4 regions of the Promicromonospora sp. NPDC059942 genome follow, and region 3 is predicted to be linked to each of the others. Evidence: riboswitches for the same ligand, from Rfam matches in the RefSeq annotation. Region 3 holds a riboswitch; each other region holds the start of a gene.
What was found. A riboswitch is a leader RNA that binds a small molecule or an ion and turns the genes downstream of it on or off. The one in region 3 is predicted to bind thiamine pyrophosphate.
Positions count from the first base shown of each region.

Region 1: linked by a shared signal. The riboswitch ahead of ACFV9Q_RS25565 (TenA family protein) and the one ahead of thiM (hydroxyethylthiazole kinase) in region 3 are both predicted to bind thiamine pyrophosphate.
Region 2: linked by a shared signal. The riboswitch ahead of ACFV9Q_RS21535 (thiamine ABC transporter substrate binding subunit) and the one ahead of thiM (hydroxyethylthiazole kinase) in region 3 are both predicted to bind thiamine pyrophosphate.
Region 4: linked by a shared signal. The riboswitch ahead of ACFV9Q_RS03415 (YkoF family thiamine/hydroxymethylpyrimidine-binding protein) and the one ahead of thiM (hydroxyethylthiazole kinase) in region 3 are both predicted to bind thiamine pyrophosphate.

Region 1 is NZ_JBHWLR010000023.1:20,329-25,459, reverse strand. It holds gene ACFV9Q_RS25575 (glycoside hydrolase family 15 protein) at 1-244, shown strand, start outside; gene ACFV9Q_RS25570 (LLM class F420-dependent oxidoreductase) at 190-969, opposite strand; TPP riboswitch at 1,036-1,128, shown strand; gene ACFV9Q_RS25565 (TenA family protein) at 1,120-1,869, shown strand; gene ACFV9Q_RS25560 (SRPBCC family protein) at 1,992-2,423, shown strand; gene ACFV9Q_RS25555 (methyltransferase domain-containing protein) at 2,474-3,232, opposite strand; gene ACFV9Q_RS25550 (family 43 glycosylhydrolase) at 3,394-4,839, opposite strand.
Region 2 is NZ_JBHWLR010000015.1:6,807-11,937, reverse strand. It holds gene ACFV9Q_RS21545 (ABC transporter ATP-binding protein) at 1-212, opposite strand, end outside; gene ACFV9Q_RS21540 (ABC transporter permease) at 212-1,891, opposite strand; gene ACFV9Q_RS21535 (thiamine ABC transporter substrate binding subunit) at 1,981-3,054, opposite strand; TPP riboswitch at 3,050-3,155, opposite strand; gene ACFV9Q_RS21530 (DUF4235 domain-containing protein) at 3,193-3,474, shown strand; gene moaC (cyclic pyranopterin monophosphate synthase MoaC) at 3,495-3,965, shown strand; gene ACFV9Q_RS21520 (sulfate/molybdate ABC transporter ATP-binding protein) at 3,998-4,951, opposite strand; gene ACFV9Q_RS21515 (sulfate ABC transporter permease) at 4,971-5,131, opposite strand, start outside.
Region 3 is NZ_JBHWLR010000009.1:157,953-163,083, forward strand. It holds gene ACFV9Q_RS16420 (SDR family NAD(P)-dependent oxidoreductase) at 1-745, opposite strand, end outside; gene ACFV9Q_RS16425 (aldo/keto reductase) at 793-1,824, opposite strand; gene ACFV9Q_RS16430 (TetR/AcrR family transcriptional regulator) at 1,950-2,558, shown strand; gene ACFV9Q_RS16435 (GNAT family N-acetyltransferase) at 2,555-3,151, shown strand; TPP riboswitch at 3,206-3,303, shown strand; gene thiM (hydroxyethylthiazole kinase) at 3,293-4,126, shown strand; gene thiE (thiamine phosphate synthase) at 4,123-4,827, shown strand; gene thiD (bifunctional hydroxymethylpyrimidine kinase/phosphomethylpyrimidine kinase) at 4,983-5,131, shown strand, end outside.
Region 4 is NZ_JBHWLR010000002.1:194,645-199,775, reverse strand. It holds gene ACFV9Q_RS03420 (ECF transporter S component) at 1-451, opposite strand, end outside; gene ACFV9Q_RS03415 (YkoF family thiamine/hydroxymethylpyrimidine-binding protein) at 448-1,104, opposite strand; TPP riboswitch at 1,163-1,271, opposite strand; gene ACFV9Q_RS03410 (ABC transporter substrate-binding protein) at 1,432-2,535, shown strand; gene ACFV9Q_RS03405 (ABC transporter permease) at 2,532-3,389, shown strand; gene ACFV9Q_RS03400 (ABC transporter ATP-binding protein) at 3,365-4,165, shown strand; gene ACFV9Q_RS03395 (LLM class flavin-dependent oxidoreductase) at 4,162-5,131, shown strand, end outside.

The DNA.
Region 1 (5,131 bases), on a different contig from region 3:
GCTGGTCGACGCGCTGCACGGCATCGGCCGGGTCGAGGAGTCCGTCGCCCTGTTCGAACGGCTCCTCGCCGTGCGCAACGACCTGGGGCTGCTCAGCGAGGAGTACGACCCGGCCACCGGCCGGCACCTCGGCAACACGCCCCAGGCCTTCAGCCACCTCGGCCTGGTCAACAGCGCGCTACGCCTGGGTCAGCCCCGCGAGTCGCGCCAGGCGACCCAGTCCGTGACCGTCGACAGGTCGTAGTCCGGGCCGCTCACCCCGACGGTGAACAGCGTGGCCCCGGCCGCCACCAGCGCCTCGCCGTCCACCGCGGGCGAGCCCTGCGCCTGCACCGAGCGCTCGACCAGGTTCGCCGTGTCCCGCCCGACGGCGGCACCGTGCTCGTCGAGGATCGCGGACTTGCTCGTCAGGGTCTGCACGTCGCCGAACGCGTGCCAGATGTCGGCGTGCTCGGCCACGATCCGCAGCGTCTTGCGCACGCCACCGCCGCCGATCAGGACCGGGATCTCGCGCGACGGCGCCGGGTTGCCGGCCGCCAGCCGGGCCTTGATCCGCGCCATCGCGTCGGCCAGGCTCGCGATCCGCGACCCCGGCGTACCGAACTCGTAGCCGAACTCGTCGTAGTCCTTCTCGAACCAGCCGGCGCCCAGGCCCAGGATCAGCCGCCCGCCCGAGATGTGGTCGACCGTGCGCGCCATGTCCGCCAGCAGGTCCGGGTTGCGGTAGCCGATGCCGCTCACGAGGGCGCCGATCTCCACGCGCTCGGTCTGCTCCGCCCACGCCCCGAGCATGGTCCAGCACTCGAAGTGCTTGCCCTCGGGGTTGCCCCGCAGCGGGAAGAAGTGGTCCCAGTTGAAGATGATGTCGACGCCGGCGTCCTCGGCGCGGAGCACCGCGTCGCGGATCGCGGAGTAGTCGGCGTGCTGGGGCTGGAGCTGAACACCGATGCGGATCGGGCGGTCTGTCATGGCGGCAGCCTACGACCCGCCAGAGATCCGGCAGCCCATGGCCCGCCGGATCCGATAGCCTCTGCCGCACGTGACACGGGGTGCCCTGCCAGGGCTGAGACCACACCCGTCGAACCTGATCCAGATCATGCTGGCGAAGGGATGTCCATCGTGACTTCTTCCGTTGTCCCCGTCTCCACCGAGTCCCCGGCCGACGCCGCCGTCCGCCCCTTCACCGAGGAGGCCTGGGACCGCATCGCGGGCTGGCGCGACGCCGTCGAGCACATGCCGTTCATCGTGGCGCTCGCGGACGGCTCGCTGCCCGCCGGGTCCTTCGCGTTCTACCTCGCCCAGGACGCCGCCTACCTGCGCGAGTACTCGCGCATCATGGCGCGCGCCGCGCAGGCGGCGCCCGACCCGGCCGCGCAGGGCTTCCTCGCGCGGTCGTCCGTGACGGCCCTCGAGGTCGAGACAGTGCTGCACCGCGACTGGCTGGGCGCGCACGCCGGGCTGGCGGCCGGCGACGTCGCCGCGGTCGAGCCGTCACCCGTGACAGCGGCCTACACCGGCCACCTGCACGCCGCGGCGTCGGGCAGCTACGCCGAGACGGTCGCCGCGCTCCTGCCCTGCTTCTGGCTCTACGCGCACGTCGGGAGCGTGCTCGTGGACCTGGCCGGACGCCGCCCCGGCGGCCTCGCGGGCCACCCGTACGCGGCCTGGATCGGCACCTACGGCGACGAGGCCTTCCAGGAGTCGACCCGGCAGGCCCGCCGGCTGGCCGACGACGCGGCCCGCTGGGTCTCCCCGGACGAGCGCGGGCGCATGCTGCGGGCGTTCGAGATCTCGTCGGTGCACGAGTACCTGTTCTTCGAGCAGGGCCTGACCGCCCCCACCTGGCCGACGCCGCCCGTCCGGGCCTGAGGTGTGCCTGCCTGACGCGTGTCGGCCTGAGGCGTGTCGGCCGGGCGCGAGATCGTGTCCTGAGGTCGAGACTAGGGGGTGACGCCGGCCGCCGGCGTCACCCCTCCAGGACAGGAGCACCGATGCCGAGCTACAGCACCACCGCCGCGATCGACGCCTCGCCCGAGGCCGTCTGGGCGGTCTTGTCCGACGTCGAGCACATGCCCGACTGGACGTCGTCCATGACGTCGGTCGAGATCATCGACGGGCCCAACCCGCCGGACGTCGGCACGCAGGTGCGGATCGAGCAGCCCAAGCTGCCGCTCGCGATCTGGCTGATGGACGAGTGGGACCCGCCGCGCCACTTCGCGTGGATCAGCGAGGCGCCCGGCCTGACCACCCAGGCGGAGCACCTGGTCGAGCCGCTGCCCGACGGCCGCTCCCGCGTGACCCTCGCGATCACGCAGACCGGCGGGCTGGCCTGGCTGCTCGGCAACCTGGTGCGGCGGCGCACGCGGCGGTACGTCGACACCGAGCTGGCCGGGCTCGAGGCCCGGGTCACCCAGCAGGGCTGACGCCGGGCGCCGCGCGCCGCCGTCGGCCAGGGACCCGCCCGGGCGCCGCCTCAGGCCCGGGTGGCCACCGCGAACACCCGACGGAACGCCAGCGGCGTGCCGTGCGGCTGCTCGGGGTACGCCTCCCGGAGCGCCGCGCCGAACTCCTCCTCGAACCGGGCGCGCAGGGCCGGGTCCTTCGCCTCCAGCGCCTGGAGGGTGGGCTGGGCGCCGGTCGCCGAGATCCAGCGCAGCACCGGGTCCGGCCCCTGCAGCACGTGCGTGTAGGTGGTCTCCCATGCGTCGACTGACCAGCCCGGCCGGGCCAGGATCTCCAGGTACTCGGCCGGGTCGGCGGTGGCCCGCCGCTCGACCGGCCCGACGACGTCGGCGTACGGCGCGCGGGCGGCGACCTCTCGCAGGAGCCGGTGGCTGGGCGCGTCGTGGTTGCCCGGCACCTGGAACGCGAAGGTCTGCGTGGCGCGGTCGGCGAGCCTCGTGAGGAGCTCGCGGTGCCCCGGGACCCATTGGAGCGCCGCGTTGCTGATCACGAGGTCGGCGGTGTGCTCGTCGGTGCTCAGGTCGGCCAGCACGTACTCGGTGCCCGGGTCGGCGGCGCGGGCCCGGTCGATCATGGCGGGGGAGGCGTCCACCCCGGTGACGTGGGCCTCGGGCCAGCGGGTGCGGAGCACCGGGGTGAGGTGACCCGGGCCGCACCCGAGGTCGACGATCGTGGCGGGTGTGCCCGGCACGCGGGCGACCAGCTCCGTGAACGGCCGGGACCGCTCGTCCGTGTACTGCAGGTAGGCGCCGGGGTTCCAGTCGGCCATCGCAACTCCTCGCCGTCGAGTATCTTGACGTCAAGATACATCACGACGGGGTGTGCGGACGCCGGTGCGCGCCGCAGCCCAGCGATTGCGCCCGGAACAGGCGTTGTTCCGGGCGCGATCGCTGGGCTGGCGGGTGTGTGGGCTGCGGCAGCCGTCGTCGGCTACGCGACCTCGATGTAGTCCAGCTCCGTGAACGCCGTCCCCTTACCCAGCCGGATGGTGTTCCAGCCGGCCTGGAGCGTGATGTCCTTGCTGGACTGCTGCCAGTTGTCCCAGCCGGTGATCGGGTAGCTGATGGATCCGGCCGACGACCCGTTGACCGTGACCGTGTGCGACGCCGTCACGGCCGAGCCGTTGGCGTAGCCCACGTGCAGCGTGTAGCTGCCGGACGTCGGCACGTAGATCGAGCCGACGTCGACCCAGCTGTCGGCGTGGTCGATGTACGCGGCGACCTTGCCGTCCGACGCGCCGGCCGCGTTCTCGCGGACCGTGCAGTTGTTCAGGGTGCCGCGCTCGGCCTCGTAGCGCACCCGGCTGCCGCGGACCACGGGGTTCCCGTTCGCCCAGCCGAGGTCGGCGACGTACATGCCGCGCCCGCCGGCGTCCCGGTGCCCGTGGAACACGAGCTTGTCGCCCCCGGCGTCCCGCAGCACGTCGGCGCCGCCGGGGCCGGACACCGCGCCGTCGAGCGAGTCGGTGGTCATGAGGAACCGGAACGCCTTGGTGTAGGGGCCGGTGATCGAGTCGGCCACCGCGTAGTTCGTGCCGTACGAGTTGGTGCTGTACGGGCCCGCCGAGTAGAAGAGCACGTACTTGCCGCCCACCTTGGTCACGACGGGCGCCTCGATGATGCCGGCCTCGTCGGCCCGGTCGTTGCGCAGCACCTGGGTGGCGCCGCCCTGGAACGTGAGGCCGTCCGCGGCCACGCGCTGCACGTGGATCCAGGTGGTGGCGCCGATGGCGTTGCCGTCGTTCTTCCACAGGATGTACCGGGTGCCGTCGGTGTCGACGAAGCTGGACGCGTCGATCGCGCCGCCCGCCTCCAGCGGGCAGATCAGCGGATCGCTGCCGACGGGGACGAACGGGCCGCCGGGGGAGTCGGCCAGCGCCGCGCCGATGCACTGGCGGCCCGACGCGTTGTGCCAGGCCGTGTAGTAGAGGAGGTACTTGCCGTCGGCGCGCTGCGAGACGTCGGGCGCCCAGGTGCGCCCGGTCTTGGCCCACGCGCCGAGGGTCGGCAGGGCGTCGGTGGACTGGAAGGTCCACGGCCCGTCCGGGTCGGGTGCGGTGGCCCAGGGCAGGTTCTTGCCCTGGTTGGTGGCGTACGCGTAGTAGGTGTTCCCGAACTTCGACACGTCGGGGTCGGGGAAGTCGCGGTCGAGCACGAGGCTCGGCCGGACGGTCGTCTGGATGGCGGCGTCGGTGGCGGCTGCGTCGGCATTGAGTGTGTCGGCGCGGGTTGCCGCGTCCGCGGGAGCGACGACGGCGGGGGCGCCGTCGTCGGCCGGTGCCGCGACCGCGGGAGCGACCGTGAGGGCGCCGGCGGCGAGGGCGGCGGCCGCCGCACCGGCGACAAGCTTGAGCGGGCTGAAGCGAGGAAGTACCACGTTGAACCTCCGGGCGATCGAAACTCGACGGGTGAATTGTCGCCATCTCGCGGTCCTGTGTAAAGACCCTGGCCCTCGCCGGGCGCCTCGCGGGTGATTCCGGTCCAACGTTAGATCGGTTCGACGCCGGCGCCCGGACCGCCCGCGCCAGTTCTGTGCGGACGCCGTCCGCAGGTCGGATGCCGCCGTCATCCGGGTGCCGCCGTCGTCCTGCTGCCGTCGTCCTGCTGCTCGCGCGCTGTGAGTGGCCGCGCCGTCGGCAGTTTGCAGTGCTGTCGGCAGTTTGCACCAC
Region 2 (5,131 bases), on a different contig from region 3:
ACGTCCGCGCCGTCGTACAGCACCTGCCCGCCCGCCAGCGGCTCCAGCCCGGCCACGGCGCGCAGCAGGGACGACTTGCCGCACCCGCTCGGCCCCAGCAGCGCCAGCACCTCGCCGGGGGCCACGGTCAACGAGACGTCGTCCACCGCCGTCACGCCCGCCGTACCGGTCCCGTACCGCACCGAGACGTCCCGGATCTCCAGCCCCGCCATCAGAACTCTCCTCCCGCGCGGTCGTCGCGCAGTCGCTCCGCCACCATCATGACGGTCGCGGTCAGCGCGGCGAGCACCACGGACGCCGCGAGCGCCATCCCGTAGTTCTCGGCCCCGGGCCGCCCGATGAGGCGGTAGATCACGACGGGCAGGGTGGCGCCGTCGGGCCGCGCGAGGAACGACGTCGCGCCGAACTCGCCGAGCGAGACCGCGAACGCGAACCCGGTGGCCAGCCCGACCGACCGCAGGGCGATCGGCAGGTCAACGGTGCGCAGCACGCGCCCCGGCCCGGAGCCGAGCACCGCGGCGACCTCCCGCAGCCGGGGGTCGATCGCCCGGAGCACGGGCAGCACGGTGCGCACGACGAGCGGTACGGCGACGACGGCCTGCGCCACCGGCACGAGCAGCCCGGAGGTGCGCAGGTCCACGCCGAGCACGGGCTGGTCCATGGTGATGAGGAACCCGAACCCGACGGTCACGGCGGAGACGCCCAGCGGCAGCATGAACAGGCCGTCGAGCGTGCCGATGGCGCGGCGCGCGCCCACGGAACGGGGCCGCCGGGACACGACGAGCGCCACGAGACCGCCTACGACCAGGGCGATCAGGGTGGCGGACAGCGCGATCCGCAGCGACGTCGCGGTGGCCTCCCACACGGTGACGACGAGCGCGTTCCGCTCGCCGGTGGTGCCGAGCGCCAGGTAGTTCCCCGGGCCCCACGACCCGTCCGGCTCGCGGAACGAGCGGACGACCAGACCGGCGAGCGGCAGGGCGATGAGTACCGCGACGATCGCGGTGCCCGCGAGCGCCGCCCCCACGTCGGCGGGCGTGCGCCAGGACAGCGGGCGTGCCGAACGCCGCGCGGACACGAGGTGCAGCGCGGCCTCGCGCCGCCGGCGGGCGCGCGCGGACACGGCCAGGGCGGCGCTGATGACGACGAGCTGCAGGACCGACAGCACGGAGGCCGACCGCAGGTCCAGGAACTGCGTGGTACGGGTCCAGATCTCGGTCTCGATGGTGCCGTACCGCACGCCGCCGAGCACGAGCACCACCCCGAAGGCGGTGGCGCAGAACAGGAAGACGACGGAGGCCGCCGACGTGATCGCGGGCGCGAGCGACGGCAGCGTGACGGTCCGGAACACGCGGGCCGGACCGGCACCCAGCGATGCCGCGGCCTCCTCGGCCCGGGGGTCGAGCCGCTCCCAGAGCCCGCCCACGGTGCGCACCACCACGGACACGTTGAAGAAGACGAGCGCGACGACGATCCCGGCGAGCGACTCCTCCAGCCCGAGGAACCCGAGCGCGCCGCTCGGTGCGAACAGCGCGCGGAACGCGACGCCGACCACCACGGCGGGCAGCACGAACGGCACGGTCACCAGCCCGCGCGCGAGGCTGCGCCCGGGGAACGACCGCCGGTACAGGAGGTACGCGAGCGGCAGGCCGAGCAGCACGGAGAACGCCGTGCCGAGCACCGCCTGGGTGAGGGTGAGCCCCACGAGCCGCCACGTGCGCGGGCGGGTCAGCACCTCGACGAAACCGGTGAGGTCGAGCACGCCGTCGGGCACGAACCCGCGGACCACGAGCGCCGCCACCGGCCACGCGAAGAACACCGCGAGGAAGCCGAGGGGGACGGCGACCGCCACCCCCCAGAGCAGGGGCGCGGGCCGGAGCCCGTGCCTCATCAAGCTCCGCCTTTTGTGGGCTGAACCTGCGGCTCCACTCCGGGCGGGTGCCTCGTTCCTCGGCCCCCACCCTGCGTTGCGCCTCCGGCTCAGCCCACGACGGTCTCGGTCCACCGTTCGATCCACTCGTCGCGGTGCTCGCTCACGTCGGCCGGGTCCACCTCGAACGGGGCGTCGGCCTGGGGCGCGAACTTCCGCCAGTCGGCGGGCAGCTCCACGGCCGCGTCGGCCGGGTACATGTACATCGACTCGGGCAGGGCGGCCTGGACGTCGTGCGTGAGCAGGAAGTCGACCAGCTCCCGGGCGCCCTCGGGGTTGTCGGACCCGGCGAGCACGCCCGCGTACTCGACCTGCCGGAAGCAGGTCTCCAGCAGCGCACTCGTCGTCGACTCCGAGCCGTCCTCGCTCACCGTGAACGCGGGCGACGTCGCGTAGGAGAGCGCGAGCGGCCGCTCGCCGCCCTCGCCCGCCCCGGAGAAGTCGACGTAGTACGCGTCCTCCCACGAGTCGGCGACCTTGACGCCGTTGTCCACGAGCGAGGCCCAGTAGTCCTCGAACCCGTCCTCGCCGAACGCCCCGATCGTCGCCAGCAGGAACGCGAGCCCCGGGGACGACGTCGCCGGGTTGGTCACCACGAGCAGGTCCTTGTACTGCGGGTCGGCGAGGTCCTCCAGCGTCGTCGGCACCTCCAGGCCGGACTCCTCGAACCAGGCCTCGTCGGCGTTCACGCAGACGTCGCCCTGGTCGACGGGCGTGAGCGCCCCGCCGAGCTGCTCGGCACCCTCCGGGAGGTCCGCGGGCGTGTACTCCTCGACCACGCCGGCCTCCAGCGCGCGGGAGGCGAACGTGTTGTCGATGCCGAACACGGCGTCGCCGAGCGGGGCGTCCTTGGTCAGCACGAGCTGGTTCACCAGCGTGCCCGCGTCGCCCGCGGCGCTGACCTCGACCGTCGTGCCGGACTCCTGCTCGAACTGGTCGATCAGCTTCTCGTCGAGCGCCCAGGAGTCGTGGGTCACCAGGGTGACGGTCCCCGGGTCGCCGGTGCCGGACGCGTCGTCGCCCGATCCGGAGCCGCCGGAGCACCCGGCGAGCAGCAGGGCCACGGACAGCGCGGCCGCAGCAGTAGGGATGGTGCCCCCGTGGGCACCGGAAAGACGCGACATCGTGCCTCCGACTTCCTCCGCCGGTGTCAACCGGATCAGGTTCAAGGGTCTGCGGCTCTCCGCACTCTCAGCGCCATCGGGGCGCTCCCCTGTCGTTTCCATGCAGCCTAGTCGGCCGTCGAGGGCTACGGTGTAGAGATGGCCCAGATTGAGACGGAACAGACACTCGGCGAGAAGGTCGGCACCCTTGCCCTGACGATCGCGGCCGGCTGGGTCGCCCAGAAGGCCGTCAGCATGATCTGGAAGGGCGTGACCGGAAACGACGCGCCCAACAAGCCCGACGACCCGGAGCTGGACCTGCTGCAGGCGACCGTGTTCGCGGCCGTCGCCGCCGGCACCGCGGTCTTCGCCAAGCGCCTCGCCGCCAAGGGCGCGCACCGTGCGGCCCTGAGCATCGCCGCACGGCGCAGCGCCGTGTGAGGGCATGACACCCTGGTGCCGTGAGCTTCACGCACCTCGATGACCGCGGCCAGGCCCGCATGGTCGACGTCACCGCCAAGCAGCCGACCGTCCGCTCGGCGACCGCCTCGGGCCTCGTCCGTTGCGCCCCCGCCGTCGTCCAGGCGTTGCGCGAGGGCGCCGTGCCCAAGGGCGACGTGCTCGCGGTGGCGCGCGTCGCGGGCATCGCCGCGGCCAAGAAGACGCCCGACCTGCTGCCGCTGGCTCACGTGATCGGCGTGCACGGCGCGGCGGTGGACCTCGAGGTGACGGACGACGGCGTCGTCGTCACCGCGACCGTCCGCACGGCCGACCGCACCGGCGTCGAGATGGAGGCGCTCACCGCCGTCGCGGTCGCCGGCCTCGCCGTGATCGACATGGTGAAGGGCCTGGACAAGTCGGTCTCGCTCGCGGACGTGCGGCTGGAGCGCAAGACGGGCGGCAAGTCGGGCGACTGGGTGCGCGAGGCCTGATCGCTGTCCGCCGACTCGCCGGCGCCCGGACTTCACGGGGACGACGGCGCGCCCTCGGTCGGCGCGATCCACACGTCGTCGCCCACCGCTATCCCGCGCGCGTGCGTCCTGGTCAGGGTGATCAGCACGGCCTCGTCCTGCTCCGTGCGGACGGTGAGCCGCACCTCGAACCCGACGCGGAGCACCCGGGTGACCACGCCCGCCGTCGTCCCAGGCGTGCCCGGGGTGCGCACCACGTCGATGTCGTGCGGCCGGATCAGGCTGCCGCCGAGCCGGGTGACCGGGCCCAGGAAGCCCATCACGAAGTCGTTGGCGGGCTTGTCGTACAGCTCCTCCGGGGAGCCGATCTGCTCGATGCGCCCCTCGTTGATCACGACGATCTCGTCGGCGACCTCGAGCGCCTCCTCCTGGTCGTGGGTCACGAAGACCGTGGTGACGTTGACCTCGTCGTGCAGCCGCCGCAGCCAGTCGCGCAGCTCCTTGCGCACCTTGGCGTCCAGCGCTCCGAACGGCTCGTCCAGGAGCAGCACCGTGGGCTGGATCGCCAACGCCCGCGCGAGTGCCATCCGCTGGCGCTGGCCGCCCGAGAGCTGGGACGGCAACCGGTGCGCGAACTGCGACAGGTGCACCAGGTCGAGCAGCTCGGCGACCCGGGCCTGGGTCTCGGCCCGAGAGCGGCCGCGCACCTCCAGCCCGAACGCGACGTTCCGCGCCACGGACAGATGCTTGAACGGCGCGTAGTGCTGGAACACGAAGCCCACGTTGCGCTTCTGGACCGGCAGGTCGGTGGCCTCGACGCCCTCGATCACCACCGATCCGCCGTCCGCGTCCTCCAGCCCCGCGATGATCCGCAGCAGCGTGGTCTTTCCGCCGCCGCTGGGTCCCAGCAGCGCGGTGAGCCCGCCGGTGGGGATGGTCAGGTCGATGTCCGCGAGGGCGACGAAGTCGCCGTACCGCTTGCTGACACCCGACACTTCGATGCTCATGTGCTGCTGCTCTCCAGGTTCATCGCCGCGAGCCGACGGCTCGCAGCACGAAGACGATGACGATGGCCAGGACCGAGACGCTCGCCAGGAGGAACGCGATGGCGTAGGCCGCCTCCTGGTCGAAGTTCAGGTACCGCTCCTCGACCGCCAGCGTCGCCGTCCGGGTCTGGCCCAGCACGT
Region 3 (5,131 bases):
GGTCGATGACCGGGTTGCCGGCGTCGTCGATGAGGCGCATCGCGCGCTGCGCCGCCTCGCCCACGGAACGGTTGAAGGACGTCGCCGGCACGATGCCGGGGTGCGGCGCGTACGCGCGGATCCCCTCGCCCGCCCAGCGCCGGTCGAGCTCGACCGTGAACAGGACGTTCGCCGTCTTGGACTGGGCGTAGGCGAGCCCCGGGTCGTAACCGCGGGCGGTGAAGTTCGGGTCGTCCCACAGGATGTCGGACATCCGCTGGGCACCGGACGTGGTGGTGACCACGCGGGCGCCGTCGGCGGCCCGGAGCGCCGGGTGGAGGCCCAGGGTGAGCTGGACGTGCCCGAGGTGGTTGGTGGCGAGCTGCGCCTCGTAGCCGCGCGCGTCCCGCTCGATCCGCGCCGGCGCCGGGTAGCCGGCGTTGTTGATCAGCACGTGCAGCGGTCGGCCGGAGCCCAGGTAGCGCTCGACGAAGCCGTCGATCGAAGCCGGGTCCATCAGGTCCAGCCGGCCGACCTCGACGCGTTCGATCCCCGCGACCGCGGCAGAGGCGCGCTCCGGGTCGCGCGAGGCGACCACGACCGAGGCACCGGCCCGGGCCAGTGCCCGGGTGGCGACCAGGCCGAGGCCGGAGTGCCCGCCCGTGACGATGATGTTCCTGCCGGTCAGGTCGACGCCCGCCAGGACGTCGTCGACCGTGGAGGCGGCCGTGAAGCCGGTACCGAGGGGGTGCTGGCGATGTGACATGACGGTTCCCTTCACACGGGTGGGGCGGGGTCGGGCAAGAGGCCGCGTCAGGCCGCCGCCGCGCGCTGCTCGGCCGGACGACGGCGCAGGGCCGGCTGCTGGATGGCCGGCGGGTCGTAGGCCATGTCGAGGCGGCCGATGTCGGTGCCGGGCGGCACGATGGCGTCGATCCGGTCGAGGATCTCGTCGCTCAGGCTGACCTCGGCGCCCGCGAGCGCGCTGTCGAGGTGCTCCATGGTGCGCGGGCCGATGATCGCGGAGGTGACGCCCGGGTGCGCGATCGCGAACGCCATCGCGAGGTGGTTCAGCGGGATCCCGGCGTCCTGCGCGACGGGGATGAGCTGCTCGACGACGTCGAGGCGCCGCTCGTCCTGCAGGTGCGCGAACCCGAACTGGGCCCGGTGGGCGTCGCTGGCGCGGCCCTTGCGGTACTTGCCGGTGAGCATCCCCCCGGCGAGCGGGCTCCACACGAGGGTGCCCATGCCGTACTGCTGGGCGACCGGCAGGACGTCGCGCTCGATGCCGCGGTTCAGGATCGAGTACGGCGGCTGCTCGGTGCGGAACCGCTCCAGGCCCCGCCGCTCGGCCACCCACTGCGCCTGGACGATGTCGGCGGCGGGCATGGTGGACGAGCCGATGGCCCGCACCTTGCCGGAGTTGATCAGATAGGTCAGCGCGGCGAGCGTGTCCTCGACGTCGGTGTCCGGGTCGGGCCGGTGGATCTGGTACAGGTCGATGTGGTCGGTGCCCAGGCGGCGCAGCGAGTTCTCCACCTCGGCGATGATCCAGCGCCGCGAGTTGCCGCGGTGGTTGGGGTCGTCGCTCATGGGCAGGTGCACCTTGGTGGCCAGCACGACGTCGTCGCGGCGGCCCTTGAGTGCCTTGCCCACGATCTCCTCGGACTCGCCTCGGGAGTAGGCGTCGGCCGTGTCGATGAAGTTGATGCCGGCGTCGAGGGCCTTGTGGATGATCTTGACCGACTCGTCGTGGTCCGGGTTGCCGATCGCGCCGAACATCATCGCGCCGAGCGCGTAGGGGCTGACCTTGATGCCGGTCCGGCCGAGGCTGCGGTACTGCATGGGGCCCTCCTGGGGTCGAGAGGTCTGGTGGGCGTCGCCGCGGTGCCGTACTCTGGAGCTAAGCGGAACGCTCTTCCAGAACCATATGGAAAGCCGTTCCGGTTAGCAAGAGACCATGGAGAAAAGTGACCCAGCACACAGAGCAGCGGCCCCTGCGCCGCGACGCGCAGCGCAACATCGACGCGCTGCTCGACGCCGCCAAGCAGGTCTTCGGCACGTCGGGCGTCGACGCGCCCGCCAAGGAGATCGCCGACCTGGCCGGCGTCGGCGTCGGCACGCTCTACCGCCACTTCCCCAAGCGGTCCGACCTGGTCAAGGCCGTGTTCCAGGCCGAGGTCGACGCCACCGCCGACGCCGCGCCGAAACTCGCCGCCGAGCACCCGCCCGTCGTCGCGCTCGAGAAGTGGCTCCACCGCTACACCCAGTTCCTGGTGACCAAGCGCGGGCTCGCCTCGGCGCTGCACTCGGGCGACCCGGCGTTCGACGCGCTGCCCGCCTACTTCATCGGGCGGCTCGGCCCCGCCCTCGGCTCGCTGCTCGACGCCGCCGTCGCGGCCGGCGCCGTCCGCGCCGTCGTCAGCCCCCAGGACCTCCTGTACGCCGTGTCCAAGCTGTCGCTGCCCATGGAGGACGAGGAGCCGGACCACGGCCGGCGCATGCTCGACCTGCTCGTCGACGGGCTGCGGTACGGCGCGGGCCAGGACTCCGCAGGCCAGGGGGGCGACCGCGCGTGACGGAGGGCGGCCTCACCAGCAGCGAAGGTGCCCGGGACTACGGTCGCGGCCTGCTGCTCGGCCGCGCCGTCCGGCTGCGCCCCCTCGCCGAGGACGACCTGCCGCACCTGGACCGGTGGTGGCGGGAGACCGAGTGGCAGCCGCTGCAGCAGCCCACCGTGCGCCCGCGGCCCGCCGGGACGGCCGCCGACCTGTTCCGCGCGTGGAGCGCCAACACCGACCCGGGCGCGGTCGGCCTCAGCGTCGAGACCCTTGAGGACCGCCGCCTCGTCGGGCACGTCACCCTTCACGGGGCGACCCTTCCGCAGCGCACGGGCACCCTCGGCATCATCCTCGGACCCGAGCACACCGGGCACGGGTACGGGTCGGACGCCGTCCGCGTGCTGCTCCGGTATGCCTTCCAGGAGATGAACCTGCATCGCGTCGAGCTGAGCGTCTGGGGCTTCAACACCGACGCGCGACGCGCCTACGAACGGTGCGGGTTCGTGGTGGAGGGACGACGCCGGGAAGCCGTCTTCCACGCCGGCCGCTACCACGACGACGTCGTCATGGGCGTGCTCGCGAGCGAGTGGAACGCGACCGGCCCGAGCTAGCACCCCGCCCGCCGCGACGGTTTCGGGCGGACGTCGTCCGCGGCTAGGGTGGGCCCACTTGGCGCGGGGCGCCGGGCATCAGCCCGGCTGAGATGCACCCGTGGAACCTGATCTAGGTAGTGCTAGCGAAGGGAACGCCTCATGGGCTCCGTCCTGCCCGACGCCGTCGCGTCGGTCGTCACCGCGGTGCGCGACACCGCACCCCTGGTGCACTGCGTGACCAACGTCGTGGTCACCAACTTCACCGCCAACGTGCTGCTCGCCGCCGGCGCGGCACCGGCCATGGTCGCCGACCCCGAGGAGGCGCCCGTGCTCGCCGGCGTCGCCGGGGGCCTGCTCATCAACCTCGGCACCGTCGAGGGCGGCCAGGCCGACGGCATGCGCGCCGCCGTCGACGGCGCCACCGCCGCGGGCGTGCCCTGGGTGCTCGACCCCGTGGCCATCGGCGCGCTGCCGCTGCGCACCCGCCTCGCTGCCGAGCTCTTCGGGCGCGGCCCCGCCGTCGTCCGCGGCAACGCGTCCGAGATCCAGGCGCTCGCCGGCGGCGCCGGCGGCCGGGGCGTCGACTCCCTCGACACGCCCGACGGCGTGCGGGACGTCGCCCTGCGCCTGGCCCGGTCCTCCGGCGCCGTGATCGCCGTCAGCGGCGCGTCCGACCTGATCACCGACGGCGAGCGCGTCGTGCGCGTCCAGGCGGGCACGTCCCTGATGACGCGCGTGACCGGCGTCGGCTGCTCGCTCGGCGCGCTGGTCGCCGCGTGCTCCGCCGTCACCGAGGACCGCCTGCTCGCCGCGACCGCCGCGACCGCCTGGCTCTGCGTCGCCGCCGACCGCACCACATCGACCACACCCGGCAGCTTCGCCGTCGAGCTGGTCGACCGCGTGTTCGACGTCGACCCCGAGGCCGTCGGGTTCGGCGCCGGGCTGGTGAACGAGCCCGCCACCGGGCACGAGCCGGCGCGGGCCGAGGCGTGAGCGCCCGCGTCCGCCTCGACCCGTCCGTCTACCTCGTCACCGACACCCAGCAGTGCGGCGGCCCCGCCGGGGTCGTCGCCACCGTGGGCGCGGCGGTCGACGGCGGCGTGACCGCCGTCCAGCTCCGCGACCCGGGCGCGACCACCCGCGAGCTGGTGGACCTCGGCCGCACGCTGGTCGCCCTGCTGCGGCCGCTCGGGGTACCGCTCGTGGTCGACGACCGGGTGGACGTGGCGCTCGCGATCGACGCCGACGGCGCCCACGTGGGCCAGCGCGACCTCGACCCCGTCTCCGCGCGCCGGCTGCTGGGCCCGGACCGGCACCTCGGGCTGAGCGTCAGCACGCCCGAGGAGGCGCGGGCCGCGGGCGAGCTGCCGGCCGGCACCGTCGACCTGCTCGGCGTGGGCCCGGTGCGGCCCACCCTGACCAAGTCCGACGCGCGGCCGGCGATCGGCTTCGCCCGGCTCGGCGTCGTCACGGCCGCCGCGTCGCTGCCGTGCGTAGCGATCGGCGGGCTGCGGGCGGACGACGTCGACGCGCTGCACGACGCCGGTGCGGCCGGCAGCGCCGTCGTCTCCGCCGTCTGCGGCCGGGCCGACCCGGCCGCCGCGGCGCGGGAGCTCGCGCTGGCCTGGGCGGCGGCGCGGGCCGAGGATCGCTCCGGCGTGCGCTCGGGGGCGACGACGGGACAGGTCTCGTGAGCGCGTCCGCACGGGCCGCGGCGCAGGTCGGGAATGTTGCGCTCCCCACCGAAGCGGGTCCTGGCGACGTCGCCCGCCCCGGCGAAGCACGTCCCGCCGAGGCCGCCGCTCGCGATGCCGCCGCCCCGCGCGTCCGCCCGCCCGGCCATCCCGTCGTGGCGCTGACCATCGCGGGGTCGGACCCGTCCGGCGGCGCCGGGATCCAGGCCGACCTGAAGACCTTCGCGGCGCTCGGCGGCTACGGCTGCGCGGTGCTCACGGGGCTGACGGCGCAGTCCACGACCGGGGTGACGCGGGTGCACCC
Region 4 (5,131 bases), on a different contig from region 3:
CGTACCAGCCGAACCGGAACGCGGACCACACGAACACCAGCCCCGCGCCGAGCAGGCCCGAGAGTGCATACACGCCCCACCCGAACCGGCGGTAGCGGGTCAGCGCGAACGGGAGCTCGCTGCCGGCGCCCTGGATCGCGGCGGCCACCAGCAGGAGCGGCCCGACCGGGGAGCCCAGGAACACGACCTCGACGACGGACGCGATCACCTCGGCGATGATCCCCACGAACGGCTTGCGGATGATCGCGACGGCGATCGGCGCCACCAGGAGCCAGCCGCCCAGCAGCACGTGCTGCGCCAGGTCGCCGGCCGGTCCCATCGCCACCGCGAGCCCGTTCCACGCCTGCACGAGCGCCCAGTACAGGAACCCGAACACCACGCCCAGCATCACCATGAGCACGATGTCGCGCAGCGGCAGCCGCGCGCGGCGGCGCTCCGACGTCCCGCTCATCGGGCGCCGCCCGCGTGGCTCGGGCTGTTCACCGAGAGGGTGAGGTGGCTGGTGACGTGCTGCACCGTGCGGCCGGCCAGGACCCAGCCGGCGAAGGCGCTGGCGAGCACCCGTCCGGCGTCGCCCTCCAGGCGGGTGACGAAGTGCTGCGAGCCGCGGAACGTCCCGTTCTCCTTGGCCAGGTCGATCGCGGCGTAGATGTCGCGCATGTGGTCCGGCGTGACGTCCGCGCGGACGTCGTCGGCCAGCGGGTACAGCGCCCACTCCGCCGTGACGAAGCGGCCGGTGTCGCGGCCCTGCGGCACCTCGGTGACGCGCGGGCCGGCCCCGCCGGGCAGCTCGCAGGCCACCTCGCCCGGGCAGCCCCGGGACAGGTGCACGGTGATCGCCGCGTGCCTGCCCGACGCCGCGATCCCGGCCGTCAGGTCGGTCACGTACCGCAGCAGGTCGGCCTCGGCGCCGCCCACGTAGGTGCTCACGTCGCCGGTCTCGACGACCAGCCCCGTGGTGTCGGCCTGCCGCAGCGCGCCCAGGATCACGTCGACGTAGTCGTCCGACATCACCGCCGCGGTGATCCGCGCGCCGACGCCGAAGCGCATCGGGTCACCGCGCAGCTCGGCGGTGTCGTCGGTCGTGGTGGCGTGGTCTGCCATCGGGGTGCTCCCTGTCCGTCGGATCTCCGTCGGCACAGGAGGACGGGGACCCTACGGCCCCACGTCCTGAGTCGCTTCCTGCGCCGGCATGATCCGGGTCAGGTTCAACGGTCGGAGTTCGAGTACTCCCTCTCAGCCCGGCATACCGGACTCCCGTGCACTGCGCCCACCGTAACAGCACGCATCGCACCACCTGGACATTCCGCCCGGGCGCCCCCAAGTGTCCGCATAGTGAGAGCAATCGCCCAGGCTCTGGTCAAGCCCGGGACGCGCACCTATACCTCGCGGTCGTCAGGAGACACCCGGCCCCGACGATCGGACGCCCTCATGCCCCTCCGCACACCCGCCAGAGCGGCCTCGCGCCGCCCGACGAACCACCGCACCGCCGCCGCTGCCGTCGCCCTCTTGCTCCTCGCCTCCGGCTGCGCCGTCGGCGCGCAGGCCGACGACGACGGCGCTGGCAACCTCTCCCCCGACGCCGCGCTGCCCACCGAGGTGCCCGCGGGCACCACGCTCGCAATCGGCGACCCCACGACGCAGAAGGCCTTCGAGCTCGCCGGCGACGCGATCGACTCGGACTTCGACTTCGAGATCGAGTGGGCCAACATCTCCGGCGGCCCGCAGACCATCGAGGCGTTCAACGCGGGGGTGCTGGACATCGGCGCGGTCGCCGAGATCCCGCCGATCCACGCGGCCTGGACCGGGCTCGACGTGCAGATCTACGCCTCGCAGTACCGGGAGGACTGGGCGGAGCACCCCGTCTACGAGCTCGCCGGCGCTCCCGGCGTCGAGCTGGCGGACCTGTCCGACCTGCGCGGCAAGCGGATCGCGTTCAGCCCCGGGCAGGCCCAGGGCGCGCTCGTCCTGAAGTCCCTGCGGGAGGCGGGGCTCGGTCAGGACGACGTCGAGCTGGTCGAGCTGCCGTCCACGGGCGACGTGTATCCCACGGCGCTGGCCGCCGGTGAGGTCGACGTCGCCCCGGTCGGCGGCACCGCGCTGCTGCGCTACCTCGACAAGTACGCGACCGACGGCGCGACGTCCCTGCGCCACGGCCTGCGGGACGACCCGAGCCACCTCTACGGCCCGACCGACGTGGTGCGCGACCCCGCCAAGGCGGCCGCGCTGCGCCAGTACGTCACCGCCTGGGCCCAGGCACGGGTCTGGATCTACGAGCACCCCGAGATCTGGAAGGAGAAGTACTACGTCGAGGACCAGGGGCTGACCGAGGACGACGCGCAGTACCTCATCGACACCGCGGCCCGGCCCGAGGTCCCGGCGGACCTCACCGACGGGATCGAGCGCACCCAGGACACGATCGACCTGCTCGCCGGTGAGCTCGACCGGCCGGAGCTGCGCGCCGCCGACCTCTTCGACGAGCGGTTCGGTCCCGTCGCCGGCGAGGCCGCCGAGCAGGCGTGGAGCACGTCGTGACCGCCGTCGTCCAGGCCCGGCCGGCCGCCGCCGCCGGGCGGCCGGCGACCGCGCCGGGGGCCGACGTCCGCCCGGGGATCCGCCGCCTCGGCCTGCGCAAGCCGGTGCCGCTGGCCGCCGGCTCCGGCATCGCGCTGCTCCTGGCGGTCTGGGCCGCAGGCTCGGCCACCGGGCTCATCGACCCGCGGGTGCTCTCGGCCCCGTGGACCGTGGTGACCACCGCCGTCGACCTCGCGGTCGACGGCAACCTGCTGGAGAACCTGGGCGTCTCGCTGGCGCGGGCCGCCCAGGGCCTGCTCTGGGGAGTGCTGGTGGGGGTCGTCCTCGCCCTGCTCTCGGGACTGAGCCGCGTCGGTGAGGCCCTGCTCGACGGGCCGATCCAGGTCAAGCGCGCCGTCCCGAACCTCGCCCTGCTGCCGCTGCTCATCCTGTGGTTCGGGATCGGCGAGGAGATGAAGGTGATCACGATCGCCCTCGGCGTGTTCATCCCCGTCTACATCCACACCCACAACGGGCTGCGGTCGATCGACAAGCGGTACGTCGAGCTCGCCGAGACCCTCCGCCTGAGCCGCCGGCAGTTCGTCACGCGCGTGGTGCTGCCCGGCGCGCTGCCCGGGTTCCTGCTCGGCCTGCGCTTCGCGGTGACGGGCTCGCTGCTCGCGCTCGTCGTCGTCGAGCAGGTCAACGGCACCGCCGGCATCGGCTACATGATGGAGCTCGCGCGCACCTACGGGCAGACCGAGGTCATCGTCGTGGGCCTCGTGGTCTACGGCGTCCTGGGCTACACCGCGGACTGGTCCGTCCGCCTGCTGCAGAGGAAGGCGCTGACATGGCGACGCACGCTGGAGGACTGACCACGACCACCGGGCGGCCCGCCGGGACGGGCGGCCCCGGACGCCCCGCCGTCGTCGTGCGCGACCTGGTGCGGACCTACGGGACGCCCGCCGGCGTGCTCAGCGGGCTCGACCTGGAGATCATCGAGGGCGAGTTCGTCGCGATCCTCGGCCGGTCCGGGTCCGGCAAGAGCACGCTGCTGCGGGCGCTCGCCGGGCTCGACCACGACGTGCGCGGATCGGGCGAGGTGCAGGTACCCCGGAACGTCTCCGTCGTCTTCCAGGACTCCCGGCTGCTGCCCTGGGCACGCGTGCTCGACAACGTCGTGCTGGGCTACGAGGCCCCGCCGGCCGAGGCCCGCGCGGCCGGCCGCGCCGCGCTGGCCGAGGTGGGGCTCGCCGGGCGCGAGCGGGCCTGGCCGAACGAGCTGTCCGGCGGCGAGCAGCAGCGCGTGTCGCTGGCCAGGTCGCTGGCCCGCAGCCCGGAGCTCCTGCTCGCCGACGAGCCCTTCGGCGCCCTCGACGCGCTGACCCGGCTGCGCATGCACGACCTGCTGCGCGACCTGCTGCGGCGGCACCGGCCCACCGTCCTGATGGTCACGCACGACGTCGACGAGGCGATCGTGCTGGCCGACCGGGTGGTCGTCCTCGACGCCGGCCGCATCGTGCTGGAGCGCCGGACCCCGCCCGGCGCAGCGCAGGACACCTCGCACGACGCCCTCGACCACGAACCGCACCGCACGCTGCGCGCCGAGCTGCTCGACGCGCTCGGCCTGGACCGAGAGGACACCCCATGACCGCGAACCACCGTCCCGGACGGCTCAACCTCAACGCGTTCCTCATGAGCAGCGGGCACCACGAGGCGTCCTGGCGCCTGCCGGAGAGCAGCCCCGACGCCACCGGCCACGACATCGCCCACCTGCGCCGCCTCGCCCTGATCGCCGAGAAGGGCAAGCTCGACTCGATCTTCTTCGCGGACGGGCCGGGCCTGCAGGGCGACGTCGGACGGCGTCCCTCCGGCACGCTCGACCCGCTCATCGTCCTCACCGCCCTCGCGACGGCCACCGAGCGGATCGGGCTCATCGCGACGGCGTCGACCACCTACAACTCGCCGTACAACCTCGCACGGCGGTTCGCCTCGATCGACCACGTCTCCGCGGGCCGCGTCGGCTGGAACGTGGTGACGACGGCGGGACCGGAGATCGCCCGGAACTTCGGCCTGGACGACCAGCCCGCGCACGCCGAGCGCTACGCGCGGGCCGCCGAGTTCCTGGAGGTCGCCTACAAGCTCTGGGACTCGTGGGAGGACGACGCGATCGTGGCCGACAAGGCCGCGGGCGTCTGGGCCGACTCCGCCAAGATCCACCCGCCCGAGCACGTCGGCCGGCACTTCTCCGTGGCGGGCGCGCTCAACGTGCCGCGGTCGCCGCAGGGCCGGCCGCTGATCGTCCAGGCCGGGTCGTCCCAGGACGGCAAGGACCTGGCCGCGCGGCACGCGGAGGCCGTCTTCACCGCCCACCAGAGCCTCGGCGACGCCCAGGCGTTCTACCGGGACCTCAAGGCGCGCGCGGTCGCTGCGGGCCGGGACGCCGACGGGGTGCGGATCCTGCCCGGCATCGTGCCGGTGATCGGGTCGACCGAGGCCGAGGCCCGCGCCAAGGAGCGGGAGCTGGACGAGCTCATCCGGCCGGAGTTCGCGCAGCGCCAGCTCGCCCGCACCCTGCGGCTGACGCCCGAGGACCTGCCGCTGGACCGCGAGCTGC